3 regions of the Mesorhizobium sp. WSM4832 genome follow, and region 2 is predicted to be linked to each of the others. Evidence: riboswitches for the same ligand, from Rfam matches in the RefSeq annotation. Region 2 holds a riboswitch; each other region holds the start of a gene.
What was found. Region 2 has a riboswitch for cobalamin ahead of bluB (5,6-dimethylbenzimidazole synthase). Riboswitches for the same ligand answer to the same signal wherever they lie in the genome.
Positions count from the first base shown of each region.

Region 1: it holds a riboswitch for cobalamin, as region 2 does, so the genes downstream of both, AC0L2L_RS01860 (aromatic ring-hydroxylating oxygenase subunit alpha) here and bluB (5,6-dimethylbenzimidazole synthase) in region 2, are expected to answer to the same signal.
Region 3: it holds a riboswitch for cobalamin, as region 2 does, so the genes downstream of both, AC0L2L_RS08235 (DUF1636 family protein) here and bluB (5,6-dimethylbenzimidazole synthase) in region 2, are expected to answer to the same signal.

Region 1 is NZ_JBVVQH010000001.1:387,236-397,289, forward strand. It holds gene AC0L2L_RS01845 (molybdopterin-dependent oxidoreductase) at 154-765, shown strand; gene AC0L2L_RS01850 (ferredoxin reductase) at 805-1,551, shown strand; gene AC0L2L_RS01855 (FAD-binding oxidoreductase) at 1,608-2,702, opposite strand; gene AC0L2L_RS01860 (aromatic ring-hydroxylating oxygenase subunit alpha) at 2,722-3,969, opposite strand; cobalamin riboswitch at 4,078-4,279, opposite strand; gene AC0L2L_RS01865 (DUF680 domain-containing protein) at 4,755-4,961, shown strand; gene AC0L2L_RS01870 (DUF680 domain-containing protein) at 5,031-5,264, shown strand; gene AC0L2L_RS01875 (ABC transporter ATP-binding protein) at 5,338-6,450, opposite strand; gene bglA (beta-galactosidase BglA) at 6,485-8,149, opposite strand; gene AC0L2L_RS01885 (carbohydrate ABC transporter permease) at 8,154-9,308, opposite strand; gene AC0L2L_RS01890 (carbohydrate ABC transporter permease) at 9,310-10,054, opposite strand, start outside.
Region 2 is NZ_JBVVQH010000007.1:236,962-247,015, reverse strand. It holds gene aroC (chorismate synthase) at 1-1,041, shown strand, start outside; gene ribB (3,4-dihydroxy-2-butanone-4-phosphate synthase) at 1,169-2,269, shown strand; gene AC0L2L_RS12860 (MFS transporter) at 2,532-3,752, opposite strand; gene AC0L2L_RS12855 (TetR/AcrR family transcriptional regulator) at 3,873-4,466, shown strand; gene AC0L2L_RS12850 (hypothetical protein) at 4,699-5,682, shown strand; gene bluB (5,6-dimethylbenzimidazole synthase) at 5,698-6,429, opposite strand; cobalamin riboswitch at 6,472-6,650, opposite strand; gene AC0L2L_RS12840 (histone deacetylase family protein) at 6,765-7,691, shown strand; gene AC0L2L_RS12835 (exodeoxyribonuclease VII small subunit) at 7,695-7,946, shown strand; gene AC0L2L_RS12830 (DUF2277 domain-containing protein) at 7,991-8,257, shown strand; gene AC0L2L_RS12825 (pirin family protein) at 8,266-9,186, shown strand; gene dxs (1-deoxy-D-xylulose-5-phosphate synthase) at 9,315-10,054, shown strand, end outside.
Region 3 is NZ_JBVVQH010000004.1:247,914-257,967, forward strand. It holds gene nuoF (NADH-quinone oxidoreductase subunit NuoF) at 1-1,258, opposite strand, end outside; gene AC0L2L_RS08205 (NADH-quinone oxidoreductase subunit E) at 1,269-2,594, opposite strand; gene AC0L2L_RS08210 (NADH-quinone oxidoreductase subunit D) at 2,594-3,784, opposite strand; gene AC0L2L_RS08215 (NADH-quinone oxidoreductase subunit C) at 3,785-4,387, opposite strand; gene AC0L2L_RS08220 (NuoB/complex I 20 kDa subunit family protein) at 4,392-4,973, opposite strand; gene AC0L2L_RS08225 (NADH-quinone oxidoreductase subunit A) at 4,964-5,329, opposite strand; gene AC0L2L_RS08230 (winged helix-turn-helix domain-containing protein) at 5,664-6,863, shown strand; cobalamin riboswitch at 6,891-7,095, shown strand; gene AC0L2L_RS08235 (DUF1636 family protein) at 7,137-7,562, shown strand; gene cobW (cobalamin biosynthesis protein CobW) at 7,565-8,617, shown strand; gene cobN (cobaltochelatase subunit CobN) at 8,635-10,054, shown strand, end outside.

The DNA of each region.
Region 1 (10,054 bases), on a different contig from region 2:
CGGCGTCTCCGGTGGGCTTTGCCTGCAGATTTCTGTTGCCCCCCGAGGCGTATTCGAGAACACTCCCCGCGGTCGGCCAAACCCGGCGCAAGGCCAAATCCAACGCAAGGCCAAATCCAACGCAAGGCCAAATCTGGCGTAAGGGATGTCTCGATGGTCACCCGCGGCTTCTTTTCCGGACGGCGTCCTCCTTCCGACACCGACACGCGCATCCCGCCGGGCCAATATCTGGAGCAGGGTTTCCCGGTTCTCTCGGCGGGGCCGACGCCGCGCCTGCGCCCCGAGGATTGGTCCTTCACGCTCAAGCAGGGGCCAAAGCCGCTCAAGAAATGGAACTGGGCCGAATTCAACGCCTTGCCGCAAAGCAAGATGACCCGCGACATCCATTGCGTCACGGCCTGGACCAAGTTCAACACGCCTTGGCAAGGCGTGATGATCGACGACATCCTTGCCGACGCCGGCATCGAACCGCCGACCGCCTACACGCTGGCGCTGTCCTTCGACGGCTATTCCACCAATGTGCCGACCAGGGACCTCGTTTCCGGCAAGGCGATGGTGGCGCTGCTCTATGAGGGCAAGCCGATCACGCCCGATCATGGCGGACCGGCACGGCTGTTGGTGCCGCACCTCTATTTCTGGAAATCGGCCAAATGGGTGAACGGGCTGCAGTTCACCGAGCGCGACGAGCCGGGATTCTGGGAGCTGCGCGGCTATCACATCTATGGCGACCCGTGGCGCGAGCAGCGCTATTCGAGCGATCCCTGAGGAGCGGCCCCGTGAGTGGCAAACCGTGAGTGGCGAACCATGAGCGCCGGGCCGTCGCCGCAATCGCCCTGGCAGGCAGCCAAGATCACCCGCATCGAAAAGCGCACCCCGCGCGTCACCAGCTTCTGGTTCCAGCCGTCGCGGCCCTTCACCCATCTGGCGGGGCAGCATGTCGACATCAGGCTGACGGCGCCGGACGGCTATCAGGCGCGTCGCTCCTACTCCATTGCTTCTGCGCCGGAAGCCGGTGCGGGCATCGAGCTCGCGATCGAGCGCCTCGACGACGGCGAGGTTTCGCCCTTCTTCCACGACGTGGCGGCGGTCGGCGACGAGATCGAGCTGCGCGGACCGCTGGGCGGCCATTTCATCTGGGAGGAGAGCGACGGCGGGCCGATCCTTCTGGTCGGCGGCGGATCGGGAGTCGTGCCGCTGATGGCGATGGTGCGTCATCGCACGCTGCGCAACAAGGCGGTGCCCGTTGCGCTAGTGTTCTCGGCGCGGGTCTGGGACGAAGTGATCTTCCGCGACGAACTGATCGGCCTCGACGATCGCCGCGATGGGTTCGATCTGGTGCTGACGCTGACCCGCGAACAGGCGAGGCGGCCGTCCGACTATTCCCGGCGCGTCGACCCCCGGATGATGGTGCAGGCCATCGAGCGGCTGCCGAAGGCGCCGAGGCTTGCCTATGTCTGCGGCTCGAACGCGTTCGTCTCGGCCGCTGCCGAGTCGCTGATCGGTGCCGGCGTTCCGGCAGGGATTATCCGCACCGAGCGTTATGGCGTTTGAACGCCGATTTAAGGCAAGTCGGCGCCATTTCGACCTTTTTGGGATTGATTCGCGGTTCAGGCCTCAATTTCCAGCGCCGACAATGGCTTCGAGCAGCAGGCCAGGATGAAGCCGTCCTCGATCTCGTGGTCGAGGATGCCGCCATTGTGATCCATCGCGACCTCGCCCGCAGCCTTCCTGACCTTGCAGGTTCCGCAAAGGCCGAATTCGCAAGCTGCCGGGATCCTGACACCGGCGGCGCGTGCCGTCTGCAGCACGGTCTGTCCGGCAACGCATTCGGCGTCGACGCCGGAAAGCGAGAAGCGGACGGGCGTCGCCGCGTCGACAGAGACATGTGCGCCATCCGCCGGTGCGAAGGGTGCCGCAATTTCCTCGACAAGCGGCGCGGCGAAGCTCTCCTGATGGTAGCGGCTCATGTCGAAGCCTGAAGCGTCCAGCATCTGGCGCACGGCGCGCATGAAAGGATCGGGACCGCAGCAGAAGATCTCGCGCTCGCGGAAATCGGGCGCCAGCAGCGGCAGCCGGATGGCGTCGATGCGGCCCATATGGCCGAACCAGCCTTCGCGGCTCGACCGCTCCTCGATCATGAAGCCGAGCGAGAGGCCGGGCATGCGGGTGCCGAGCAATTCGAGCTCCCTGCGGAAGATGATCTCCTCGGGCCGCCGCGCGCAATTGACGAAGCCGACATCGGTCCACGGCGCGCAGTCGTTCAGCCAACGCAGCATCGACATCATCGGCGTGACGCCCGAACCGGCCGAAATGAACAGATACTTTGCCGCCGGGTGGCTGTGCAGCGAGAAATCGCCCGCGGGCCCGTAGGCTTTGACGAGCGCCCCCGGCTTCAAATTGTCGAACATCCAGCGTGTGCCGATGCTGCCGCTCTGCGCCTTTACCGTCACCGCGAGCGAGAATGGCCGCGACGGCGACGACGACAGCGTATAGGTGCGCATCAGCGGCCCGTTGGCGGTCGGCAATTCCAGCGTGATGAACTGGCCCGGTCTGTAGCGGAACCAGGTCTGGTTGTCGGAGCGGAAGGCAAAGGTCTTCACGTCGGGCGCCTCGTCGCTGACGCCGATCACCTCCAGCACCTGCAGCCGGTCGTTCCAGGGCGTCATCTCGTCGAGATGGCGGTAGAGGCCGAGTTCGGTCATGGCGTTCATCTCCCAGCCCTCAGGCGACGCTGCGCAGCGTCGGCCGGTCCCGCTCGCCAAGGCGCGGTCCTATGAAGGACGCGTACCAGTCGACGAACTGGATGACGCCGCCCTCGTGCAGCTCCGAATAGGGACCGGGTTCGTAGGCCGGTGACAGGATGCCGAAGGCGTTCTCCTCGACGATGCGGCGGTCCTGGTCGTTGGTCTCGGTCCAGACATGGGTGAGCTCGGCGAGGTCATAGTCGACGCCCTCGACCGCGTCCTTGTGCACCAGCCATTTGGTCGTCACGGCGGTTTCGGTGGCGCTGATCGGCAGCACGCGGAAGGTGACCGCGTGGTCGATGAGGATGTGGTTCCACGTCGTCGGGTAATGGTAGTGCATCAACGTGCCGATACGGTCGGCGCTGACATTGGCCGAGAGATCCTTACGGACCGCGCGCTTGCCGTTCATCGTATAGCTCACCGCATCGCGCAGCAGCGGCGCGCGGGTGGCGCGATACTGGCCAGCCGGATCGATGCGGAAGCGGCTGGGCAGGCCCGCCGCCTCGCATTTCGCCCAATGCGCCTGCATTTCCGGGTCGCTTTCGGCACCGTGCACGCCGGTCACCGTGGGTGCTTCCGGGAAAGTCTTGCAGAGTTCGGGATGATTGCCGGCGCAGTGATAGCACTCGCGGTTGTTCTCCCAGACCAGCTTCCAGTTGCCCTTCTCGATGATGGTCGACTCGAAAGCGATCTTCGCCTCGCTGAGGCGGTGCGGCAGAAGATACGGCTCGATCATGGCGCGCATCGGCGCGAAGCCGGCCGGCTCGCCGGCGAGGCAAATGAAAATGTAGCCGCCGACGCTTTCGCAGGCGACCGGCTTCAGTCCGAACCGGCTCTTGTCGAACCCCTCGGCCATCTGGCGAGCAAAAAGCAGCCGGCCGTCGAGCTCGTAAGTCCACTGATGGTAGGGGCAGACCAGCTTGGCGGCCATGCCCTTGTCGGTGTTGCACACCCGGCTGCCACGATGCCGGCAGGAATTGTGGAAGGCGTTGATCTTGCCCTGCTGGTCGCGCACCAGAACCACCGGATAATCGCCGATCTGCACGGTGACGAAGCTGCCCGGCTTAGGCAGCTCGCAGTCATGGCCAATGAACAGCCAGTCGCGGTACCAGATGAGCTCCATGTCGAGCTTGAAGAAGCCAGGGTCTGTATAGAAGGGCTGCTCCAGCGAGTAGCCCGGCTTGCGGCTCTGCAGGAGCCTCAGCATGTCGTTGCGCGCGTCCATGTCCTGTCCTCATGTCAAGGACTGAACTGGTGGAGATGGAGAAGAACGGCTGCCGCCGACTGACCGGCATGCGCTATCCGCCCCTTGATCGCCCACCGCGATCAGTCGAGTTCAAAAATGTCCCTGGCTGGTTTCCGGGCTCTGGAGTTGCCCTTGCGGGGCGGTCGCGACACCTTCCCAGGCCAAGGCCCAGTGGTCTCCCGTTGCGACTTCACTCCACCACCGTTGCGGGGGCAGCGCCGGATTTCGACCGGCTTCCCAATTCTCCGCCCCGTCACGACGCAGCGGCACCTGAGATGGCCTGATCTAATCACGGAGCAGAGAGCGCCGTCGGCATGAAAGCGACATCGCATCCATGCGGCGCGACACGGGCGGCAAGTGAGTTCGCTTCAGTCTGAATCCTGGCCCCGGAGCCAGTCGAATCGACCGTCGCAATGGGGGGAAATAGTTAACAGTATCAAAAAGTGACTATTAGCAGATCCTAAAATCGAACCGAACGGTTCGTTTCTGTTGACGGTGCGTGCAATAGGGGGTGAACGCTGTCGCTATGACACACTCGGTGAGCCAAGCGGCATATTCATCTAAATAATTGAATTAAAAAGAGAAAAATAGATCGTAGGCATGCTTATGACAATTTCAAGGTGTGGATTCATGGTCCAGCCGGAAAAACTTCGTGATTGGAATCCGGCGGTCGGCTCACCCAAATCAGCGCTGTCCGAACGACGCGATTTCATTCCCAAGACACGCCGCTAGACGGACTGAATAAAAATACTGGAGTAGCAAAAATGAAAAAGATTGTTCTCACTGCCGCGGCCCTTCTGGCAATTTCCGGCAACGCCTTTGCTGGTAGCGACCATTACAACCCGAATGAAGGCAACCAGGCGGCCGCTTCGGTCGACTCGTCCTACACGGCCTCGGTCCGCAAGGCGGAGCCGGCCGCGCAGAACCCCGTTAAGACGGGTGCCGACCACAACCTCTTCGGCAACAACTAACAGCCGATTCAGGACCGGCGGCGGGTGCGCCCGCCGTCTTGGCCCGACAGGAATTCAGGAGTACTGAAAATGAAGAAGATCCTTCTTGCCACCGCGGCCCTGATGGCCGTTTCCACGGCTGCTTTTGCAGGCAGCGACAATTACAACAACAGTGGCGTCAACCAGCCGGCTCCGGCCGTCGACACCACGCGCACCTCGTCGATCCGCGACGACTCGACGGTTTACAAGCTGCTGAACTCGTCGCGTGACGTGCAGAAGTCGGCTCCGCAGGGTGCAGACCGCGACCACTTCGGCAACCGTTAACAGCCGACTGCGATTAAAATAGAAGCGGCGGCCATGGCCGCCGCTTCTTCGTTGCGGCAGGCGCTTTGCGCGCTCAGGCCGCCTTCGCTTCCTCGCGATGCAGCGTGAAGGAGTGGCCGTCCGTGTCGAAGATGTGCAGATCGCCGGCGCCGGCGTTGAGCCGCAGGGTCTCGCCGCGCTTGACCTCGACATTGCCCGGCAGCTTGGTCACCAATGGCAGGTCGGTGCGGCCGATATCGACATAGACAAGCTGAACCTCGCCAAGCTGCTCGATATAGTCCACCTTGCCTTCGAACAGATAGTCCGCGCCGGTGGCGATCGCGAGATCCTCCGGCCGCACGCCGAAGCTGACCGCGGCACCGCTTGCCGAAGCCGGCGTCGCGATCGGCACAGTCGCCTTGCGGCCGCCGACATGGCTGACCACGGTCGGATTGCCGGCCTTCTCGATCTTGGCCGGCAATATGTTCATGGCCGGCGAGCCGATGAACTGGGCCACAAACAGGTTCCCGGGCCGTTTGTACAGCTCCATCGGCGTGCCGACCTGCTCGACGACGCCATCCTTCAGCACCACGATGCGGTCCGCCAGCGTCATCGCCTCGACCTGGTCGTGTGTGACGTAGATCATCGTCGTGTTCGGCATCGATTCCTTGAGCTTGGCGATCTCGATGCGGGTGGCGACGCGAAGTGCTGCGTCGAGGTTCGACAGCGGCTCGTCGAACAGGAACACTTTCGGGTTGCGCACGATGGCGCGGCCGATGGCGACACGCTGGCGCTGGCCGCCCGACATCGCCTTGGGCAGGCGGTCGAGATATTTGGTCAGCTGCAGGATTTCGGCCGCCTGCCGCACCCGCTTGTCGATCTCCGCCTTGCTTTCCTTGCCGATCTTCATCGAGAAGGCCATGTTGTCGTAGACCGTCATATGCGGATAGAGCGCGTATGACTGGAACACCATGGCGATGCCCCGCTTCGACGGCGGCACGTCGTTCACCACCTCGCCGTCGATCTTCAGCTCGCCCGAGGTGATCTCCTCAAGGCCGGCGATCGACCTGAGCAAGGTCGACTTGCCGCAACCCGACGGCCCGACAAAGACGATGAACTCGCCCGATTTGATGTCGAGGTCGATGCCGTGGAGAATGTTGAGGTTGCCGTATGATTTCTTCACCTGGTTGAGCGTGACATCGGCCATGATTTTCTCCTCCCGTTAATCTCTGTCTGCAAGTTCAGTCGATTCGCCCGAACCAGGCGCCGTATCCGCCGAGGCGGACCGGCCCGCTGCCAGTCTGTCCCGAAAAGCCATGTCCGGGCAAGGGTTGCAGCGCGCCTTGGCCAAGATTGACCACGGCGGGCTTGCTGCCGAGGTTGAAAGCGCAGACGATCCGCTCGTTGCCCTCGCGGCGAGTGAAGGCGACGGTGTCGCCATCGCTTTCGATAAAGTCGATGTCGCCCTTGGCCAGCGCCGGATGCTGGCGCCGGAAGGCGAGGAAGCGACGGTAATGCTCGAGCAGCGAGCTTGCATCGCCCTGTTGCACATTGACGGCTTGCGAAAGGTGCTTGCCCGGCACCGGCAGCCAGGGTTTGGCGGTCGAGAAGCCGCCATTCTTGGCCGCGGCTTCCCACACCATCGGCGTGCGGCAGCCGTCGCGGCCCTTGAATTCCGGCCAGAAGCGGATGCCGTAGGGGTCTTGCAGGTCTTCGAATTTCAGCTCCGCCTCGCCAAGGCCGAGCTCTTCGCCTTGATAGATGCAGACCGAGCCGCGCAGCGACATCAACAGCGCCGAGATCACCTTGAGATAGGCGGTCGGATCGGCCTCGTTGGCGGCCCAGCGCGAGGCCACGCGCATCACGTCATGGTTGGAGAAGGCCCAGCACGACCAGCCGTCGCTGGCGACCGTGCCGAAAGCCTCCAGCACCGCGCGCGCTTTCGCGGCGCTGATCTTCTCCGGCGCCAGGAAGTCGAAGGAATAGCACATATGCACGCGCTTGCCGTCGGCGGTGTAGGCGGCGACCACTTCAAGGCCGCGTTGTGAATCGCCGACCTCGCCGACGGCAGCCTGCGCCGGATATTCGTCGAGCAGCGCGCGAAAACGCTCGAGGAAGCCGAGGTTCTCCGGCCGGCTCTTGTCGTAGATATGGTCCTGGTAGTTGTAGGGATTGACCGCGGGCGCGGTCTGGTCGTTGCGCTGTTCCGGCGGCAGCGGCGGATTGTCCTCCAGCCCCCGGCTGTGGAAATAGAAGTTGATCGTGTCGAGGCGGAAGCCGTCGACGCCGCGCTCCAGCCAGAAGCGGGTGATGTCGAGCAGCGCGTCCTGGACTTCTGCGTTGTGGAAGTTGAGGTCGGGCTGCTCGGCCAGGAAATTGTGCATGTAATATTGCTGGCGGCTGGTGTCCCACTGCCAGGCCGAGCCGCCGAAGATCGACAGCCAGTTGTTGGGCGGCGTGCCGTCGGGCTTGGCGTCGGCCCACACATACCAGTCGGCTTTCGGATTGCCGCGGCTCGAGCGGCTTTCCTTGAACCAGGGGTGGATGTCGGCGGTGTGCGACAGCACCTCGTCGATCATCACCTTGAGGCCCAGCCGATGGGCTTCCGCCACCAGCGCGTCGAAATCGGCTAGCGTGCCGAACATCGGGTCGACGTCGCAATAATCCGACACGTCGTAGCCGAAATCCTTCATCGGCGACTTGAAGAAGGGCGAGATCCAGATGGCGTCGACGCCGAGCGAGGCGATGTAGGGCAGGCGCCGCACGATGCCTTTCAGGTCGCCGATGCCGTCGTCGTTCGAGTCCTGGTAGGAGCGCGGATAGATCTGGTAGATCACCGCGCCCCGCCACCAGTCGCGGTCGACGGCGGGGTCTGGTCTCGAAGTCGCCTTCAAAGCCGATTGCATGTCTTCAACCTCCTTTCACCGAGCCGGCAAGCAGCCCGCGGACGAAATAGCGCTGCAGCGAGAAGAACACGGCCAGCGGCACGATGATGGTGATGAATGCCGATGTCGTCAGGATCTCCCAGTTGCCGCCGCGCGAGCCGAGCAGCGCGTTGAGCTTGGCCGTCAGCACGATCTGATCGGGTGCCGTGCCGAGGAAAACCATCGCCACCAGGAGATCGTTCCATACCCACAGGAACTGGAAGATGGCGAAGGAGGCAAGCACCGGGAAGGACAGCGGCAGCACGATCTTGACGAAGATCTCGAAGTCGCTAGCGCCGTCGATCCGCGCCGATTCCATGATCTCGCGCGGCAGACCGGCAATATAGCTCCTGAGCAGGTAGATGGCGAAAGGCAGGCCGAAGCCGGTATGCGCCAGCCAGATGCCGAGATAGGTCTTGGACGGCACGCCGAAGAAGGTGCCGACGCCGTTGTAGAGCTTGAGCAGCGGGATCAGCGACATCTGCAGCGGCACAACCAGCAGGCCGATGATGACGGCAATCAACAGCGCCCGGCCCGGAAAGCGCATCCAGGCCAATGCATAGGCCGCGAAGGCCGCGATCAGGATGGGGATGATCGTTGCCGGGATGGTCACCGTCAACGAGTTCATGAACGAGCGGCCGATGCCTTCGGAAAACAGCACGGCGTGATAGTTCTCCGAGGTGAATTTCGGCGGCGCGGAGGAGGCGAAATAGACGCGTTGGCCACGCTCGCCCTCGAAGGCTTTCGGCGAGGCGAGCACGAAGCCGCCATCCGCATTCACCTGCAAGGTGACGCCGTCGCCAAGATCGGCCGCTGTGCCGGCCTTGTATTGTGTCGGTGTCGCCGCCTTGAAGCCGAAGGCGCTTATGTCGCGCTTGGCGCCATCGCCGAAGATGTTGCCTTCGATCACATACTTGCCGTCCTTCTGCACCTGCGCCGAGGCGGCCGGCAGCCGCCCAGCCTCGGTTTGGCTGGAACTGGCGAAGGAATTCCACCAGCCCGACGCCACGATCTGGTCCTTGTCGCGCAGCGATGAGACGAGAATGCCGAGTGTCGGGATGGTCCAGATCACCACAAAGACGAGCACGGCGATATGGACGCCGAACCGGCCGGCGAAGGACTTTCCGCGGGTCGCAGCCATCTCAATGCCCTCCCGTCTCTTTGTTGGCCTGGCGGATGTTCCAGACCATGATCGGGATGACCGCGATCATGATGATGATCGCGATTGTCGCCCCGCGGCCGAAATCGCCGCCGCCGCGGAACATCCAGTCGAACATCAGGTTGGCGAGCACCTGGCTGTTCCATTGGCCGTTGGTCATGGTCAGCACGATGTCGAACACCTTCAGCACCAGGATGGTGATGGTGGTCCAGACAACGGCGATGGTGCCCCAGATTTGCGGCACCATGATCTTCCAGAAGATCTGGAACGGGTTGGCGCCGTCGATGACCGCCGCCTCCAGCGTCTCCTCCGGAATACCGCGCAGCGCCGATGACAGGATCACCATGGCAAAGCCGGTCTGGATCCAGATCAGGATGATCATCAGGAAGAAATTGTTCCAGAACGGCAGCGATATCCACACCTGCGGCTGGCCGCCGAAATACTGGATGATGGCGTTGAGCAGGCCGATCTGCACCTGGCCCTCGCCGCGATACTCGTAGATGAACTTCCAGATCACGCTGGCGCCGACGAAGGAGATGGCCAGGGGCAGGAAGATCAGGCTCTTGGCGATCGTGCCCCACCAGATCTTGTCGGTGAGCACGGCAATGATCAGCCCGAGGAAGGTGCAGGCCGCCGGCACCACCGCCAGCCAAAGGACATTGTTCAGGATCGAGTTGCGGAAGTCGTGGTCGCCGAACGCCCATTTGTAGTTGGCCAGTCCGACGAAA
Region 2 (10,054 bases):
CTCGGCTGCGTTGTCGACGGCTGCCCGCCCGGCATCCGCTTCAGGCGCGAGGACATCCAGGCCGAGCTCGACCGCCGCCGGCCCGGCCAGTCGCGCTTCGTCACCCAGCGCCGCGAGCCGGACGAGGTCAAGATCCTGTCCGGCTTCATCCTCGACGAGGACGGCGAGACGATGATCACCACCGGCACGCCTGTCTCGATGCTGATCGAGAATGTCGACCAGCGTTCCAAGGATTATGGCGAGATCGCCCGCCAGTACCGTCCTGGCCATGCCGACTACACCTATGACGTCAAATACGGCCTGCGCGACCATCGCGGCGGCGGCCGCTCCTCGGCGCGCGAGACGGCAGCCAGAGTGGCGGCCGGCGCGCTGGCGCGCAGGATAGTGCCCGGCATGGTGGTGCGCGGCGCGCTGGTCTCGATGGGCGAGAAATCGATCGATCGCGCAAACTGGAACTGGAATTTCGTCGGCGACGCCGAAAACCCCTTCTTCACCCCCGATCCGGCATCGGTCCCGGTGTTCACCGCCTATCTCGACAGCGTCCGCAAGGCCGGCTCCTCGGTCGGCGCGGTGATCGAGATTGTCGCCGACGGCGTGCCGGCCGGCCTCGGCGCGCCGATCTATGCCAAGCTCGACCAGGATATCGCTTCCGGCCTGATGTCGATCAACGCTGTCAAGGGCGTCGAGATCGGCAACGGTTTCGAAGCGGCCCGCATCACCGGCGAGCAGAACGCCGACGAGATGCGCATGGGCAATGACGGCAAGCCCGTGTTCTTGTCCAACAATGCCGGCGGCATCCTCGGCGGCATCTCGACCGGGCAGGCGATCGTCGCCCGCTTCGCCGTCAAGCCGACCTCCTCGATCCTGACCCCGCGCCAGTCGATCGACAAGGACGGCAAGGACGTCGAGGTGATGACCAAGGGCCGCCACGACCCATGCGTCGGCATTCGCGCCGTGCCGATCGGCGAGGCCATGGTTGCCTGCGCGATTGCAGATCATTATCTGCGGCATCGAGGACAGACAGGAAAGGGAGGGGAGTAGGGCAGTAGGGCAGTATGGCAGTATGGCAGTATGTTAAGCAGCTCCGCCGAAGCAGCCAAGAATTTCCTTTCCCCTACTGCCCTACTGCCTTATTCCCCTACTCCCCTGCGAGCAAAGCGAGCGTTCCATGCCATACGACCAGAAGAAGATCGTCGAAGCGATCCGCGCCTTCGAGCGCGGCGAGATCGTCGTCGTCATGGACGATGACGGGCGCGAGAACGAGGGCGACCTGATCGTCGCGGCTGTCCACTGCACACCGGAAAAGATGGCCTTCATCGTGCGCAACACCTCCGGCATCGTCTGCACGCCGATGCTGCGCGAAGACGCCAGGCGGCTGAACCTCGCGCCGATGGTGACGGACAATGACTCCGCCCACACCACCGCCTTCACGGTCAGCGTCGATTTCAAGCACGGCACCACGACCGGCATTTCAGCCGACGACCGCACGCTCACCGTGCGCAACCTCGCCAACGGCAATGTCGGCGCCTCCGACTTCGTGCGTCCCGGCCACATTTTCCCGCTGATCGCGCGCGAAGGCGGCGTGCTGATGCGCTCGGGCCATACGGAAGCCGCCGTCGATCTCTGCAAGCTCGCCGGTCTGCCGCCGGTCGGCGTCATTTCCGAACTGGTTAACGACGACGGCACCGTCAAGCGCGGTCCGCAAGTGCAGGCCTTCGCCGAAGAACATGGCCTGAAGCAGGTGTCGGTCGCCGACCTCATAGCCTATCGCCAGCGCAAGGAAACGCTGGTCGAACGCGTCGCCTGTTCCGACATCGAGACGCTTGGCGGCAAGGCGCAGGTCTTCACCTACACGCTGCCCTGGGATTCCATGCATCATGTCGCCGTTGTCTTCGGTGATATCCGTGACGGCGAGCAGGTGCCGGTGCGGCTGCATTCCGAAGACGTAGTCACCGACGTCTTCGGCACCAGCCATCGGCTCGACGGCATCATGAAGGCGATGGGCGAGCGCAGGCGCGGCGTTATTGTCTATCTGCGCGAAGGCTCGGTCGGCGTCGCCCATCAGGAGCGCAAGCGGCCGGCAAGCGGCGACCGCGAGGACCATGAGGAAGCCCGTCGCCGCGAGAACGAATGGCGCGAGATCGGCCTCGGCGCGCAGATCCTGAAGGATCTCGGCATTTCCTCGATCAACCTGATCGCCTCGCGCGAGCGCCACTATGTCGGTCTCGAGGGCTTTGGCATTCATATCGCCAAGACAGAAATTTTGTAGCTGGCTAACGCCCTCGCGACTTCGTCATCCACGGGCGAAGCAAGGAGCGAAGCGACGCGCGAAGACCCGAGGATCCATTCCGTGACTTCGACGCGCTGCGACGGTTCAGAATTCTGCTCCGCTGCGCTCTACGATCAAGGTAACGGAATGGATCCTCGGGTCTGCGCTCCGCTTCGCGTCGCTCCGCCCGTGGATGACGACGTCGCGGAGGCTCGGACAATTCCAAACGTTTGCGAAACGAGTGTCGGAACGCTCCCAACCATCACTCTGCGGGCACTGCCGCCTCGCCCCGATCCACGTCGCAATCACCCGTCGCCAGCCGGCATTGGCCGGCGAGCACGGTGGCAAGAGCGATCGCGCCTGCCGCGACGGACACAAAGAACCCGCTCTGCGGACCGAAATTGTCGACCATCCAGCCGGCGGCGAAGGAGCCCAGCGCCATGCCGATGCCGATGCCGGTCGTCACCCAGGTGACGCCTTCGGTCAGCATTGCCGGCGGCACGTGGCGTTCGATCAGGCCGAAGGCGGTGATGAAGGTCGGCGAGATCGCGACGCCGCTGACGAAGACGGCAAGCGCCAGCGTCGGCACGGTGTCGGCGAAGAGCAGCGGCAGCGTGCTGATCGCAAGGACGGTGACCGCGAGCGCCAATTGCCGCTGCAGCGGCGCCTTCAGGCTGAGCGCGCCGACGATGATGCCGAGCACGAAGGATCCAAGCGCATAGACGCCGATGACGAGGCTCGCCGCTTGCGGTTGGCCGAGCTCCTTGGTGATGGCGACGGTGGTGACTTCCGTGGTGGCGAAGGTCGCGCCGACGAAGATCAGCGCGAAGGTGATGATCTGGACCGGCCGCAGGCGGATCGCAGAACTGGCCGCGCCATGCCCCGCCGGGCGGACGGGCGGCTCGGACGTGCGCTGGAGCAGGAATGCCGCCGAGCCGAGCGCAAGCAGCAATGTGCTGACGACCATGCCGGCTTCGGGAAACAGCGCCGCGCTCAAGCCCACCGACAGCGAGGCGCCGGCGATATAGACCAGTTCGTCAGCGGCCGATTCGAAGGCGAAGGCGGTGTTGAGCTCGGGACGATCGCGAAAGATCTCGGTCCAGCGCGCCCTGACCAGAGCCGGGATGCTGGGCATGGCGGCGGCAAGCAGCGCCGACCCGAACAAGGTCCAGACTGGCCAGTGCTGGTTGGCCGCCACGGTCAATGTCGCGAAGGAAAGCACCGAGACAAGCGTCATCGGCGCGGCCACCGCTGTCTGGCCGCGCCGGTCCACCAGCCGCGACACTTGCGGCGACAGGAAAGCGTTGACCAGCGCATAGGTCGCGGAAACCGCGCCGGCCAGCCAGTATTCGCCATGCGTCTGCGACAGCATCGCCACGATGCCGATCGGCGCCATGGCGATCGGCAACCGCGCGATGAAGGCAGCGGCGGCAAAGCCTTTCGTGCCGGGAGCCCGAAAGATGTCCGAATATGGGTTTCGCATGATCCTGCTCCTCGACAAGGGAAGGCGCTGCGATTACATACGCAGCGTATGAGTGTCAGATAGTTCATACGTTGCGTATGTCAATTGGCATACGATGCGTATGTTAATAGGTCCAGAGCCATGCACAGACCGCGCAAGGAGATGATCGCTGAGACACGCGCCAAGCTGATCGCGGCCGGCCGCCACGCCTTCGGCACGATCGGCTATGCCGAGGCCTCGATGGACGATTTCACCGCTTCGGCCGGCCTGACGCGCGGCGCGCTCTACCATCATTTCGGCGACAAGAAAGGGCTGCTGCAGGCGGTGATCGCCGAAATCGACGGCGAGATGGCCGTGCGTGTCAACGAGGTGGCTTCGAAAGCACCGACCCGCTGGCGGCACTTCGTCGACGAATGCACCACCTATATCGAGATGGCGCTGGAGCCGGAGATCCAGCGCATCATGTTCCGCGACGGCCCGGCCGTGCTCGGCGATCCGGCGCAGTGGCCGAACGCCAACGCCTGCACCGCGTCAATGACGGATCATCTGACCAGGCTGCAGGAGGAAGGCGTCGTCGTTCCCGATTTCGATCCCGAGACCGCCGCGCGGCTTATCAACGGCGCCAGCAGCCAGGCCGCGCAGCGCATCGCCAATTCGAAAGATCCCGAAGCGACGTCGAAGAAGGCGATCGCGGCGTTCAAGCAACTGCTCGAAGGCTTGCGAAAGAAGCTTTGAGGGCACGCTTGGGTAACCAAGCCACCGCGTTGTGCACCGGTTTCGGGCCAGCGCAACCCTGCCGCGATTGACAATCAATGGGGCGAGCGCATCCTTCTGCGCCACCTACTATAGCACCGCGCGTTCTTTGAACGCGCAAAGGACGCTGTAAAAACTTGATTCAGCGCATGATCCTTCTCCGAAAATCGATTCCGATTTTCGGGGTCATGCGCGAGGGTTGGAGAGTCGGGGCATGTGGGACTTCAGCATCGCCAGGTCGGTGTCCATCATGATGCGGACATGGCCGTTCATCGTCTTTCGCATGATCGTCTATTTCGGCATCACGATCGCCTACATCATGGCGACCGGCACGGGCGCCAGCGTCGGCTACGGCGTCGGCCACATCTCGACCGATCCTGACGGCCCGACGTCATTTGCGCTCTGGGGCGGCGTGGTCGGCTTCGGCGTCGTCTCGATCGCCGTCTACTGGATCCGCGAATACATCCTCTACGTGCTCAAGGCCGGCCATATCGCCGTCATGGTGCATTTGATCGACGGCCGTGACGTTCCCGACGGCCAGGGCCAGATCGCCTACGCGAAGGAAGTGGTGACCCAGCGTTTCGCCGAGGCCAACATCCTTTTCGTCGTCGACCAGTTGGTCAAGGGCGCCATCCGCGCCATCACCGGCCTGATCGGCGGCATCGCCGCCTTCCTGCCCATTCCGGGCCTGAGCGGGCTGGTCAGCTTCATCAACACCGTCATCCGCCTGTCGCTGACCTATGTCGACGAGATCATCCTCGGTTACAACATCCGCATCAATTCGAGCTCGCCTTTCGAGACGGCGCGGCAAGGCGTCGTGCTTTACGCGCAGAACGGCAAGCACATGGTCAAGAATGCCGTCTGGCTGGCGGTGATCATGTGGGGCGTGTCCTTCGTCATCTTCCTGTTGATGCTGGCGCCTGCCGCCGCGATCCTTTGGGTCATGCCGGGTCAGCTTGCCGGCTGGGCTTTCGTGCTGGCAATCGTCTTTGCCTGGGCCTTCAAGGCAGCCTTCATCGAGCCTTTTGCGATCGCCTCCCTGATGCAGGTCTATTTCGAAGCCATCGAGGGCCAGGTCCCCAACCCCGAATGGGACGGCCGGCTGGCCGAGGCATCCTCGAAGTTCAGGGAACTGCGCGACAAGGCGCTGGGCTCCGTCGGTGGCGGCTCGCGCTGGGATACGCCCCGGGCCGCTTGATCAGCGGCCGGCCGATCAGGGCTTTGGCGGACAGCCAAGCCTTGCTATCGCCGATTTGAGCGGCGCTTCGCCGGCGCCGCGAAACGTCTCGCTCATCACCAGTTCCGGCAGCGGCAGGCGCTTGCCCCAGCCATGCGCTTCGAGGTCCGGCCTCGGCGCGAAGGCCGAAACGCGGCCGACGCAGAGATAGGCGATCGGCGTGACATGTTCTGGAATTGACAGAAGCTGCTTGAGCGCTTCGGTTTCGATGATGCTGACCCAGCCGACGCCGACGCCTTCGGCTCGCGCCGCCAGCCAGAAATTCTGCACGGCGCAGACGGTGCTGTAGAGGTCCATTTCCGGATTGTGCCAGCGCCCCAGCGGCGAGTCCTTTGATCGCTGCCGGTCGCAGGTGATGCACAGATTGAGAGCAGCTTCGCAGATGCCTTCGAGCTTGAGCTTGCGGTAGAGCGCCTGCCGCTCCGCCTCGATCGCCGGCAGTTCCTGCTCGCGCGCGGCGAGGAACAGGTCGCGCACCTGCCGCCGCCTTGCTGCATCGCGAATGACGATGAAGTTCCACGGCTGCATATAGCCGACCGACGGCGCATGGTGGGCGGCGGTGAGCAAGCGCGCCAGCACACCGTCATCGAGATCGTCCGGGATAAAATGGCTGCGCACGTCGCGCCTGGTGAACATCGCCCGGTAGACGGCGTCGCGCGCAAATTGGTCAAAGTCATCGCCGCTTGCGGCGATCGCTGCTGCCGTCATCGCTTTTCCCCTTGCGACAAGCAGTCACCCGCCTGACCAAGCGGATGACCATGTCTGCCAGGCCGGTCTTCTGGCTCGGGATCGTCCCGCATCCGGCGCCTTCCCGTCATCGACAGTGGCTTTGCCGGCGCGGTCCCCCTCACAGCGTTGGGCACGCCACGGAGTTCAACCGTGTTCCCGATTCTCCCGCGTCGCGGGCACCAGGCAGCGAGGCGACCTTACCGCGAAGCTTGGGCAGCGCCAATGGCGCGGGCGACATGGCAAGGCGCAATTTTCCCCAGCCATTCGGCTTCCAAACATGGTCATCCACGTCGCGGGTGCCTAGATTAGGCGCCATGGCCACCCGTCTCTACACGCACCCGATCTTCCTGGAACACATCACGCCGCCCGGCCACCCCGAGCGGCCCGATCGCCTGCGCGCCATCGAACGCGTGCTGGACGACGAGGCTTTTTCGGCGCTCGACCGCGTCAAGGCGCCGGAAGGTGACGAGGCGACTATCCTTTACGCGCATCCCGAGGACTTCGTCGAACGCGTGCGAGCGGCGATCCCTCAGAGCGGCATCGCCTCGATCGATGCTGACACCAGCGCCAGCCCGAAGAGCTGGCAGGCCGCGGTGACGGCGATCGGCGGCGCCAATGCGGCGGTAGACGACGTCTTCGAGGGCCGCGCCGCCAATGCCTTCGTCGCCGCCCGCCCGCCCGGCCACCATGCCGAAAAGGCGACGGCAATGGGTTTTTGCCTGTTCAATACGGCGGCCATCGCCGCCCGCTATGCGCAGAAGAAGCATCAGGCCGAACGCGTCGCCATCGTCGACTGGGACGTCCACCACGGCAACGGCACGCAGGACATTTTCTGGGACGATCCGTCGGTGCTCTACTGCTCGACGCACCAGATGCCGCTTTACCCGGGCACCGGGGCGAAGAGCGAAACCGGCGCCGGCAACATCGTCAACGCCCCGCTCGCGCCGCAGACCGGCAGCGATCTGTTCCGCGACGCCTTCCTGTCGCGCGTGCTGCCGTCCATCGATGCGTTCGCGCCGGACCTGATCATCATTTCCGCCGGCTTCGACGCGCACCACCGCGACCCGCTCGCCGAGATCAACCTGACCGAGGATGATTTCGACTGGGCGACCGGCCAGCTGATGGAGCGCGCCGGCCGCCACAGCCGCAATAGGCTCGTCAGCCTGCTGGAAGGCGGCTACGATCTGCAGGGACTGGCATTTTCGGTCGCCGCCCATGTCGGGCGGCTGATGAAGGGATAAAGCATGGCTGTCGAAGGCAATGAGGACGTCAAGGCGATGAGCTTCGAACAGGCGCTCGACGCGCTGGAGAAGATCGTCGACGATCTGGAGCGCGGCGACGTCCCGCTCGACCAGTCAATCAAGATCTATGAGCGCGGCGAAGCGCTCAAGGCCCATTGCGACCGGCTGCTGAAGGCGGCCGAGGACAAGGTCGAGAAGATCAGGCTGTCGCGCGACGGCAAGCCGGTTGGAACGGAACCGCTCGACGCGGAATAGTTGACAAAGGGTGGGGCAGAGAAAGCAGGTAAGGAGTTCAAGCCATGTGCCGCAACATCAAGACCTTGGCCAATTTCGAACCGCCGGCGACCAATGACGAAGTGCATGACGCCGCGCTTCAGTTCGTCCGTAAGCTGAGCGGCTCGACCAAGCCGTCCAAACGCAACGAGCATGCCTTCCACCATGCTGTCGAGGCGATTGCCGCCGCGGCGCGCGAGTTGCTGGATTCGCTTGAAACGACACAGGAACCACGCAATCGCGAGGAAGTGGCGGCCAAGGCGAAAGCCAGGTCGGCGCTGCGCTTCGCCTAAGGGACAACATGAGCTTCTTTCCAGGAAACGATCCCGAACCCGGTGACGCCTTCGCCTGCGATCAGATCGAGTTGATGGTCATCCCCAACGCCAAGGATATCGGCGGTTTCGAGGTACGCCGCGCCCTGCCGACGGCGAAACGCCGTCTGGTCGGGCCGTTCATCTTCTTCGACCGCATGGGCCCTGCCATCCTGCGCGCCGGCCACGCGCTCGACGTGCGCCCGCATCCGCATATCGGGCTGTCCACCGTCACCTATCTGTTCGACGGCAGGATCAGGCATCGCGACTCGCTCGGCACCGAAATGGTGATCGCGCCGGGCGACGTGAATTTGATGACCGCCGGCCGCGGCATCGTTCACTCCGAGCGCACGCCGGAAGAGTTGCGCGGCGCGCCGATGTCGGTCTCCGGCCTGCAGACCTGGCTCGCGCTGCCGGACGGCAAGGAAGAAGTCGCCCCGGTGTTCGCCAACACGTCGGTGGCCCGCTTGCCCGAGATCGATGCCGACGGCGTTAGCGGCCGCGTCGTCATCGGCGAGTTTTCGGGGCTGCGCTCGCCGGTCGCGACCGCCTCGGACACGCTTTACGCCGACCTGCGCCTGGCATCGGGTGCCAGCCTGAAAATCCCGGCCGATGCCGAGGAGCGCGCCATCTACACGCTGGACGGCGACGTCTCGATCGCCGGCGATGTTTTCCCGGCCGAGCGGCTTCTGGTGTTCAAGCCGGGCGAGGAAATCGTCGTTTCCTCCGAGCGCGGCGCGCATTTCATGCTGTTCGGCGGCGCCTCGCTGGGCTCCAAGCGCTACATCTGGTGGAATTTCGTCGCGTCCTCGAAAGAACGTATCGAGCAGGCCAAGCAGGAATGGAAGACAGGCCGCTTCGATATCGTTCCTGGCGATGAGGAAGAGTTCATCCCGCTGCCCGAAGGTTAAGGTGGGCGAAGGCTGCGCGTCACTGACGCGCATTTACATTCGCCTGCCGGCGGCCTATTCCCGCGCATGATTATGGCGCAATTCGCTGGTAGCGCCGTGTTCGATCGATTGAGGCAGGACGCGCCCGAGTGAAGCCAGACACGCCGCTGCTCGACAAGGTCCGCATTCCGGCGGATTTGCGGACGCTTGACGAGGGCGCGCTGCCGCAGCTTGCCGCGGAGCTGCGCGCCGAACTGATCGACGCCGTGTCGCAGACTGGCGGCCACCTCGGCGCCGGCCTCGGCGTGGTCGAATTGACCGTTGCGTTGCACTACGTCTTCAACACGCCGCAGGACCGGCTGATCTGGGATGTCGGCCACCAGGCCTACCCGCACAAGATCCTGACCGGCCGCCGCGACCGCATCCGCACGCTGCGCCAGGAAGGCGGTCTCTCCGGTTTCACGCGGCGGGCCGAGAGCGAATACGACCCGTTCGGCGCCGCGCACTCCTCGACCTCGATTTCGGCCGGCCTCGGCATGGCCATGGCGCGCGACCTGTCGGGCAGCCGCAACAATGTCATTTCCGTCATCGGCGATGGCTCGATGTCGGCCGGCATGGCCTTCGAGGCGCTGAACAATGCCGGCGCGCTCGATGCCCGGCTGATCGTCATCCTCAACGACAACGACATGTCGATCGCGCCGCCGACCGGCGCGATGAGCGCGTATCTGGCGCGACTCGCCTCCGGCAAGGCCTATCTGGGCCTGCGCGATTTCGGCAAGAAGCTGACATCCTATCTCGGCAAGCGCGCCGACCGCGCCATCACCCGCGCCGTCGAGCATGCGCGCGGCTACGTCACCGGTGGCACGCTGTTCGAGGAGCTCGGCTTCTA
Region 3 (10,054 bases), on a different contig from region 2:
AAAACTCGTCGATGCGGCGTTCCACCTCGCCGCGGAAATGCCGCATCAGGCCCTGGATCGGCCAGGCCGCCGCGTCGCCCAGCGCGCAGATCGTGTGGCCCTCGACCTGCTTGGTGACGTCGAGCAGCATGTCGATCTCGCGCTTCTGCGCCTCGCCGCGCACCAGCCGTTCCATCACCCGCCACATCCAGCCGGTGCCTTCGCGGCACGGCGTGCACTGGCCGCAGCTCTCATGCTTGTAGAAGTAGGAGAGCCTGGCGATCGCCTTCACGATGTCCGTCGACTTGTCCATGACGATGACAGCCGCCGTGCCGAGGCCGGATTTGAGGTCGCGCAGCGCATCGAAATCCATCGGCGCGTCGATGATCTGCTCGGCCGGCACCAGCGGCACCGAAGCGCCGCCCGGGATGACCGCCAGCAGATTGTCCCAGCCGCCGCGGATGCCGCCGCAATGCGTCTCGATCAGCTCGCGGAACGGGATCGACATCGCTTCTTCGAAGGTGCACGGGTTGTTGACGTGGCCGGAGACGCAGAACAGCTTGGTGCCGGCATTGTTCGGCCGGCCGAAGGACGAGAACCAGGCCGCGCCCCGGCGCAGGATGGTCGGCGCCACCGCGATCGATTCGACGTTGTTGACCGTGGTCGGGCAGCCATAGAGGCCGACATTGGCCGGGAAAGGCGGCTTCAGCCTGGGCTGGCCCTTCTTGCCTTCCAGGCTTTCGAGCAGCGCCGTCTCCTCGCCGCAGATATAGGCGCCGGCGCCATGGTGCATATAGACGTCGAAGTCGTAGCCCGAGGTATTGCCCTTGCCGATGAGCTTGGCCGCGTAGGCCTCGTCGATGGCGCGCTGCAGCGCCTCGCGCTCGCGGATGAACTCACCGCGCACGTAGATGTAGGCGGCAATCGCGCCCATGGCGAAACCGGCGACCAGCGCGCCCTCGACCAGCGTGTGCGGGTCGTTGCGCAGGATGTCGCGGTCCTTGCAGGTGCCGGGCTCGGATTCGTCGGCATTGATGACCAGATAGCTGGGACGGCCGTCGCTCTGCTTGGGCATGAACGACCATTTCAAGCCGGTCGGGAAGCCGGCGCCGCCGCGACCGCGCAGGCCCGATGCCTTCATCTCGTTGACGATCCAGTCGCGCCCCTTGGCAACCAGGCCGGGCGTGTCGTCCCAGATACCGCGCGATTGCGCGCCGGCCAGCGACTTGTCGAACAGGCCGTAGATGTTGGTGAAGATGCGGTCTTTGTCCTGAAGCATTTTTCGTCCCTCAGACCGGCTTCTTGCCGAAGACGCGGATGTATTCGGCGACGCCGCCCTTGGCGAGCGCCTTGGCCTGCCTCACCCAGTCGTCGCGCTCGATGCGGCCGCGGAAGTTGAGATAGCCGTCGACCCATTCGCGCTCGGCCTTCTTCCACGAAGCGACCTGCGCGAAAGTATAGATGCCCAGCGAGTGCAGGATGCCTTCGATCTTCGGCCCGACGCCGGAGATCAGCTTGAGATCGTCGACATTTGCCGGGCGCTCGATGCTCGCCGGACGGTTCTTGTCCTCTAGCGAAGGCTTCGCCGTTTTGGCCACGGGTTGCTTGGTTTCAGGCGCCTTGAAGGCAGTGGCCGGTTCGGCTTTCGTCTTCGGCCCACTGCGCGGCTTGGAAACCGCCTCGACTTCCGGAGAAGCCTGGTTGGCGTTGGCGGCCGAATGGCGCGGCGCCCTGACGCTGGCCGCCTTCTCGGTGGCCGGGGCGACCTTGACCGGCGAAGGCGTCGTCAAGGCCGGGCTGGTCTCAGGCGCATCGGTCTTCGGCTTGCTGGATTTGGACGGCGCGACCGGGCCCGAGGCCGGCGGCGTAGCGGGTGCCGGAGCGCCGGCGGGTGCCTGCGAGACCACGGCCGCCGTCGCGGCAGCCGGTGCTGCGGTACCCGCTTCCTTGGCTGCCTTTACTGCAGCCTTGGCTTCCTTGTCGCGGGTCGACTTCAGGATAGCCTTTTCGCTGATCAGGGTCGTGAGGCCGGTAGCCGGCTCGGAGCCGGTACGGCCGTTCTGCGGCCCAGGCTTGACCTCGGCGTCCTTGCCGGCGTCGTAGAGATCGATGATCTCGGCCAGCCGTTCAGGCGTCAGGTCCTCGAAAGTGTCCTTGAAGATCATCACCATCGGCGCGTTGACGCAGGCGCCGAGGCATTCGACCTCCTCCCACGACAGCGTGCCCTTGTCGTTGGTGTGGAACTGGTCGTGATGGATTTTCGACCGGCACACATCCATCAGCGCTTCCGAGCCGCGCAGCATGCATGGCGTGGTGCCGCAGACCTGGATATGCGCCCGGGTGCCGACCGGATTGAGCTGGTATTGCGTGTAGAAGGTCGCAACCTCGAGGCCGCGGATGCGCGGCATGCCGAGCATGTCGCAGATCGTCTCGATCGCCGCCTTGGTGACCCAGCCTTCCTGCTCCTGCGCTATCATCAGCAGCGGGATGATGGCCGACTGCTCGCGTCCCTTCGGATATTTGGCGATCCACTGCTCAGCCGCCGCCGCATTCGCCTTGTTGAAGGCGAAGGAGGCTGGCTGGACGCTGGCATCTGCGAGACGGCGGACTGACATTAGCGATCGACCTCACCAAACACGATGTCGAGGGAGCCCAGCACGGCCGTAACGTCGGCCAGCATATGGCCGCGGCACAGGAAATCCATGGCCTGCAGATGCGCGAAACCGGGCGCGCGCAGCTTGCAGCGGTAGGGCTTGTTGGTGCCGTCGGAGACCAGATAGACGCCGAACTCGCCCTTCGGCGCCTCGACGGCCGCATAGACCTCGCCCGCCGGCACGCGATAGCCCTCGGTATAGAGCTTGAAGTGGTGGATCAGAGCTTCCATCGAGCGCTTCATCGCCTGGCGCTTCGGCGGCACCACCTTGCCGTCGAGGTTCGACACCGGGCCGGCGCTTTCCTTGCCGAGCAGCAGATCGACACACTGGCGCATGATCCTGGCCGACTGGCGCATCTCTTCCATGCGCACGAGATAACGGTCGTAGCAGTCGCCGTTCTTGCCGATCGGGATGTCGAAATCCATCTCGGAATAGCACTCATAAGGCTGCGATTTGCGCAGGTCCCAGGCGGCGCCCGAACCGCGCACCATCACGCCCGAAAAGCCCCAGGCCCAGGCATCCGCCAGCGACACGATGCCGATATCGACATTGCGCTGCTTGAAGATGCGGTTGCCGGTCAAAAGCGCGTCGAGATCGTCGATCGACTTCAGGAACGGGTCGATCCATTTGCCGATGTCCTCGACCAGCTTCTGCGGCAGGTCCTGGTGCACGCCGCCCGGCCGGAAATAGGCCGCATGCATGCGCGAACCGGAGGCGCGCTCATAAAACACCATCAGCTTTTCGCGCTCGACGAAACCCCACAGCGGCGGCGTCAGCGCGCCGATGTCCAGCGCCTGCGTCGTCACATTGAGGATGTGCGACATGATGCGGCCGAGCTCGGCATAGAGCACGCGGATCAGTTGGCCCCGCTTCGGCACCTCGATACCGAGGAGCCGTTCGGCCGCAAGCGCGAAAGCATGCTCCTGGTTCATCGGCGCGCAATAGTCGAGCCGGTCGAGATAGGGAACCGCCTGCAGATAGGTCTTGTGCTCGATCAGCTTCTCGGTGCCGCGGTGGAGCAGGCCGATATGCGGATCAACACGGTCGACGACCTCGCCGTCCAGCTCGAGAACCAACCTCAAAACACCGTGCGCTGCAGGGTGTTGAGGCCCAAAGTTGATGTTGAAATTGCGGACGGAGGTTTCAGCCATTTACTGCTTTGCCTTCTCGTCGCCCGGCAGGACGTAGTCCGTCCCTTCCCACGGCGACAAAAAATCGAAGTTTCTAAATTCCTGCTTCAATTCCACAGGCTCGTAGATCACGCGCTTGGCCTCGTCGTCGTAGCGAACCTCGACGAAGCCGGTCAGCGGGAAATCCTTGCGCAGCGGATGCCCCTCGAAACCGTAGTCGGTGAGGATGCGGCGCAGATCCGGATGACCCGAGAACAGCACGCCGTAGAGATCGTAGGTTTCTCGCTCGAACCAGTCGGCGCCCGGATAGACGGCGGTCAGCGACGGCACCAGCGTCTCCTCGTCGGCCTGGACCTTGAGACGAATGCGGACATTCTGCTTCGGCGACAGAAGGTGATAGACGACGTCGAAGCGCCTGGCCCGCGACGGATAGTCGGCGCCGCAAACGTCGATGATCGAGATGAACTGGCAGCGCGGATCATCGCGCAGGAAGGTCGCCACCTCGATCAGATTGCCCGGATCGACGGACACTGTCAGCTCGCCATAGGCAAGCACGGCTTCGCCGATGCGGCCGGAGAGCTTCTCGCCGAGATAGGTGGAGAGTTCGTTCAACGCCTGGGTCATCGGCTCACCGTTCGATCGTGCCGGTGCGGCGGATCTTCTTCTGCAGAAGGAGAATGCCGTAGAGCAGCGCTTCGGCGCTCGGCGGGCAGCCGGGCACATAGATGTCGACCGGCACGACGCGGTCGCAGCCGCGCACCACCGAATAGGAATAGTGGTAGTAGCCGCCGCCATTGGCGCACGAGCCCATCGAGATGACGTAGCGCGGCTCGGGCATCTGGTCGTAGACCTTGCGCAGCGCCGGCGCCATCTTGTTGGTCAGCGTGCCGGCCACGATCATGATGTCGGACTGGCGCGGGGACGCGCGCGGCGCGACGCCGAAACGCTCCGAGTCGTAACGCGGCATCGAGGTGTGGATCATCTCGACCGCGCAGCAGGCAAGGCCGAAGGTCATGAACATCAGCGAGCCGCTGCGCGCCCAGGTGATGAGCGCTTCGGTCGAGGTGACAAGGAAACCCTTGTCGGCCAGTTCATTGTTGATTTCAAGGAAGAAGGGATCGTCCTGCCCCACCGGCCTGCCGGTGTTGGGGTCGATGATGCCCTTGGGCTTCGGCGCGACGAGGGTGCCTGAACTATCGTTCAATCCCATTCCAGCGCTCCTTTTTTCCATTCATAGGCAAAGCCGATGGTCAGCACCGCCAGGAACACCATCATTGACCAGAAGCCAAGCATGCCGAGCTTGGAGAAGGACACCGCCCATGGAAACAGGAAGGCGACCTCGAGATCGAAGATGATGAACAGGATCGACACCAGATAGAAGCGGATGTCGAATTTCATGCGGGCGTCGTCGAACGAGTTGAACCCGCATTCGTAAGCGGAAAGCTTTTCCGGGTCGGGATTGCGGTAGGCCACCAGGAAGGGGGCGACGATAAGCGCCAGACCAACGACCATCGCCACGGCGATGAACAGGACGATGGGCAGATAGGAACTCAGGAGTGCGCTCATGCGGCGACTTTCCTTCGGCGGGGCAGTTCACTTTGATTACAGCAACGAACTCTAATGCGGAAGCGTGACAGTTTAACCGCTGAACCGTTTTAGGGGGCCTATGCTGCAACGCGGCGAGGGTTAGCGCAGCGGTTTCGGTGACGCAAGTCAAACCTTGTTCAAAATCCGGCCTTGGACGCCATATCGGAAGAAACTGGTCTCATCCGCTCCTGTTTGATTCCCTTCATTTTTTACTCCACTTTTCTCTCCTGACACATCTCCCGCCATTTGCCTGCTAGCATCGCCGGAATCACCGGCTGAAAAGCCAACAAATGATCGGGGCAAAGGCACCTTGATGAAGGAGAAAATCTCGCTCGCCATGGCCAGGCGCATCGCGCTCGGCGCCCAGGGGTTTAACGACCCCCGGCCCGGTGGAGTTCCGGATCGCCGCCACCTTGCGCGCGTGCTTTCGCGAACCGGTCTATTGCAGATCGACTCCGTAAGCGCCGTGGTGCGCGCTCATTATATGCCGCTCTATTCGCGCCTCGGCCCCTACCCGCTTGCGCTGCTCGATAACGCCGCGGTCACGCGCAAGCGCACCGTCTTTGAATATTGGGCGCATGAGGCGTCTTTCCTGCCCGTCGGGACCTATCCCCTGATGCGCTGGCGCATGCAGCGCGCCGAGCAGGGCGACGAGATGTATCTCGGTCTCGCGAAATGGGGTCGTGAACGCAAGGAGATGATCGACGAGATCTATGCGCAGGTCGCCGAACGCGGGCCGATCGCCGCCTCCGATATCGAAGGCCATAAGGGCAATGGCGGCTGGTGGGGCTGGAGCGAGGCCAAGCACGCCTTTGAATGGCTGTTTTGGGCCGGCCGCATCACCACCGCCCACCGGCGCGGCTTCGAACGCTATTACGACCTGCCCGAGCGCGTTTTGCCGCAGGCGGTGCTCGATCTGCCCGTGCCATCGGTCGAGGACGCGCATCGCGAATTGCTGCGCATTTCCGCCCGCGCCCATGGCATCGCGACTTATGGCGACCTGCGCGACTATTTCCGCTTGGCGCCCGGCGATACGAAGGACCGCATCGAGGAATTGGTCGAAACGGGCGAATTGCTGCCGGTGCGCGTCGAAGGTTGGGACAAGACCGCCTATCTCCACAAGGACGCGCGCATCCCGCGCCGTATCGAGGCACGCGCCCTGCTCGCGCCCTTCGATCCGGTCGTCTTCGAACGCACCCGAACGGAGAAACTCTTCGACTTCCGCTATCGCATAGAGATCTACACGCCGGCCGCAAAGCGCCAGTATGGCTACTATGTGCTGCCGTTCCTGCTCGGCGACCGGATCGTCGCGCGCGTCGATCTCAGGGCCGATCGGCCGGCGAGCGTGCTGCGCGTCCATGCCGCCTATGCCGAGGGCGGCGCGCCGCCTGAGACAGCCGCCCAGCTCTTCGACGAGTTGAAGCAGATGCAGGCATGGCTCGGCCTGGAGGCGATCGAAGTCACGCCGGCCGGCGACCTTGGTCCAGCGCTGGCCGACATCGAGATGTCGTAGCCGCGTTGACAGGCACCCAGCCGTAAGCCTAAATCCGCAGCAGACGGTCTTCTCCCGGCAAAGGGAGGAGCCAAGAGGGAATGCGGTGCGGGCAAGAATGCCCAAATCCGCGGCTGTCCCCGCAACTGTAAGCGACGAGCCTCGGCCGAAAACCACTGGGATGTTCCCGGGAAGGCGGCATTCAAGGCGACGACTCGCGAGCCAGGAGACCTGCCGTCTGAGACTTAAAGTATCCGAATGCCCGGCGGGTTTTCCGGGCAAGGAGCCCTGGTTTTGGACAGCAACGGCAGTTTTCCGGCAAACAATGCGGATATTTCAACCGAGCCCGACCCGCTGGCCGGCGTGACCGTCATCGTCTGCTCGTCATGCCGCGACGAGACCGGCTCGGACGCGCACCCGCGCGCCGGTGCCCTGCTGGCCGAAGGCACGCGCCGCGCCGCCTCGGGCGAAAACATCCGCATCCGCACGGTAGAATGCCTCGGCAATTGCAAGCGCCGCCTGAGCGCGGCGCTTCTGCGCGACGGCTGCTGGAGCTATGTCTTCGGCGATCTGGAGGCGACCAGCGGCCCAGACCTCGTCGCCGGCGCAAAACTCTTCGCCACCTCGACCGATGGCCTCATCCCGTGGCGCGGCCGGCCTGAATCCCTCAAGCGCGGCCTCGTTGCCCGTATCCCTCCCCTCGACCTGCTGAAGGACTGACCATGACCGCGCCAGATTCGTCCGCCAACCTCTCCCGTGTTCCCTGTACCGTCGTCACCGGCTTCCTCGGCGCCGGCAAGACGACGCTGATCCGTAACCTGCTCGAAAACGCCAAGGGCAAGCGGCTAGCCATCATCGTCAACGAGTTCGGCGACGTCGGCATCGACGGCGAGATCCTGAAAAGCTGCGGCGTCGACGCCTGCCCGGAGGAAAACATCGTCGAGCTTGCCAATGGCTGCATCTGCTGCACGGTCGCCGACGACTTCGTACCGGCGCTCGACCAGATCCTGTCGCGCACGCCGAGGGTCGACCACATCCTGATCGAGACCTCGGGTCTGGCCCTGCCGAAGCCGCTCGTCCAGGCCTTCCAGTGGCCGACGGTGAAGAGCCGCGTCACGGTCGACGGTGTCATCGCCGTGGTCGACGGCCCGGCGCTGGCCGACGGCCGCGTCGCCTCCGACATGGATGCGCTGCAGGCCCAGCGCGCCGCGGACGGCTCGCTCGACCATGACGATCCGGTCGAGGAGGTGTTCGAGGACCAGATCGCCTGCGCCGACCTGATCATCCTGTCGAAGAGCGACCTGATGGACGCGGCGGGCTCGGCTCGCGCCAACGCCGTCATCGGTAAGCATGTGGCGCGCGCGGTCAAGGTCGTGCCGACCACCCAGGGAAAGGTCGATCCATCCGTGCTGCTCGGCCTCGGGCTCGCCGTCGAGGACGACATCGAGAACCGCAAGACCCACCATGACAACGAGCTCGACCACGAGCATGACGATTTCGATTCCTTCGTCATCGACATCCCGTCGATCTCGAACCCGGACGAACTGGCAAAGCGCGTCGCCACCGCGGCCGAGCAGGAAAACGTGTTGCGCGTCAAAGGTTTCGTCGAAGTCGGCGGCAAGCCGATGCGGCTTCTGCTGCAGGCCGTCGGCCCCCGCGTCAACCACTATTACGACCGCGCCTGGGCGGCTGAGGACGACCGCCGCTCGCGGCTCGTCGTCATCGGCCTCAAGGGGCTGAACCGCCCCGCGATCGAACGTATCCTTGCAGGCTGAGGCCAACACGAACAACGATGCATATCCTCACCACGACATCCGCTTCGCTCGACGATCTCGCCGAGCCGATCGATCTCAGGCAGACGCCTGCGGATATCGTGGCGCTGTCCTTCACCGACAGCGACCTCGCCGGACTGGCCGCCGCCTGGAAAGCCGACGCCGGACGACTGCCCTCGATGCGGCTCGCAGCACTGCGTGATCTCCGCCATCCGATGTCGGTCGACCTGTGGATCGACAGCGTCGCCCGCCACGCCAGGGTCATCCTGGTCCGCATCCTCGGTGGTTATGACTGGTGGCGCTATGGCTGCGACCAGCTGGCGGCGGTGGCGCGCGAGCGCGGCATCGAGCTCGCGCTGTTGCCCGGCGAAAGCCATGACGAGGACCACCGCCTGATTGAAGCTTCGACGCTGCCGCGCGCCGAGTTGGACGCCTTGCTCGGCTATTTCCGCGAAGGCGGCCCGGCCAATATGAGCGCGCTGGTGCAAAGATTGGCGAGGCTGGCGGGGTCGGATGCGGCCGTGGCCGCGCCGGTCGGTGTGCCGAAAGCCGGGTTTTATGAGCCGGGGTTGGGCGTCGTGGAAAAACCAGTCCTATCGAGCGTTGGCGATCCTTCGCCCCCCCCTCTGTCCTGCCGGACATCTCCCCCGCAAGGGGGGAGATCGGCCGGCACCGGGCCTGGCGCTTTTTCTTCATCTGCAGGAAAAGAGCCATCTGCAACATCCGCGATTGGCGAAACCGTCAACGACAGAGCAATCTCCCCCCTTGAGGGGGAGATGTCCGGCAGGACAGAGAGGGGGGCGACCGAACGCGACGCTGGCAACCTCACCCCGGTCATCCCCATCCTCTTCTACCGCTCGATGCTGCTTGCTGCCGACGTGGCGCCCATAGACGCACTGGTGGAGGCGCTGCGCTCGGAAGGCTTGGCACCGGTCCCGATCTTCGTCTCCAGCCTCAAGGACCCAGCATCCCTGGCCTTCGTCGAAAACGCCCTCGCCTCACTGAACCCATCCGCCATCATCACCGCCACGGCCTTCGCCTCCGGAGCGGAACCCGGCGCCGAGACCGTGTTCGACCGCGCCGGCGTGCCGGTCTTCCAGGTGATTGTCGCCACGACAAGGCGCGAGGTTTGGGAAAAGAACAAGCGTGGCCTGGCGCCCGCCGATCTCGCCATGCATGTCGTCCTGCCCGAGCTCGACGGCCGTATCCTTGCCGGTGCGATCTCCTTCAAGGGCGAGGTCGAGACCGATCCGGCGCTGGCCTTCCGCGCCTTCGCCAACCGGCCGGAAGCAGACCGGGTTGCGCAAGTTGCCCGGCGTATCGCGGCGTTTATCCGCTTGCAGCGGACGGCACGGGCCAAGCGCAAGCTGGCAATCCTGATACCGGATTATCCGAGCGCGCCCGGACGGACCGGCTACGCTGTCGGGCTTGATGTGCCGT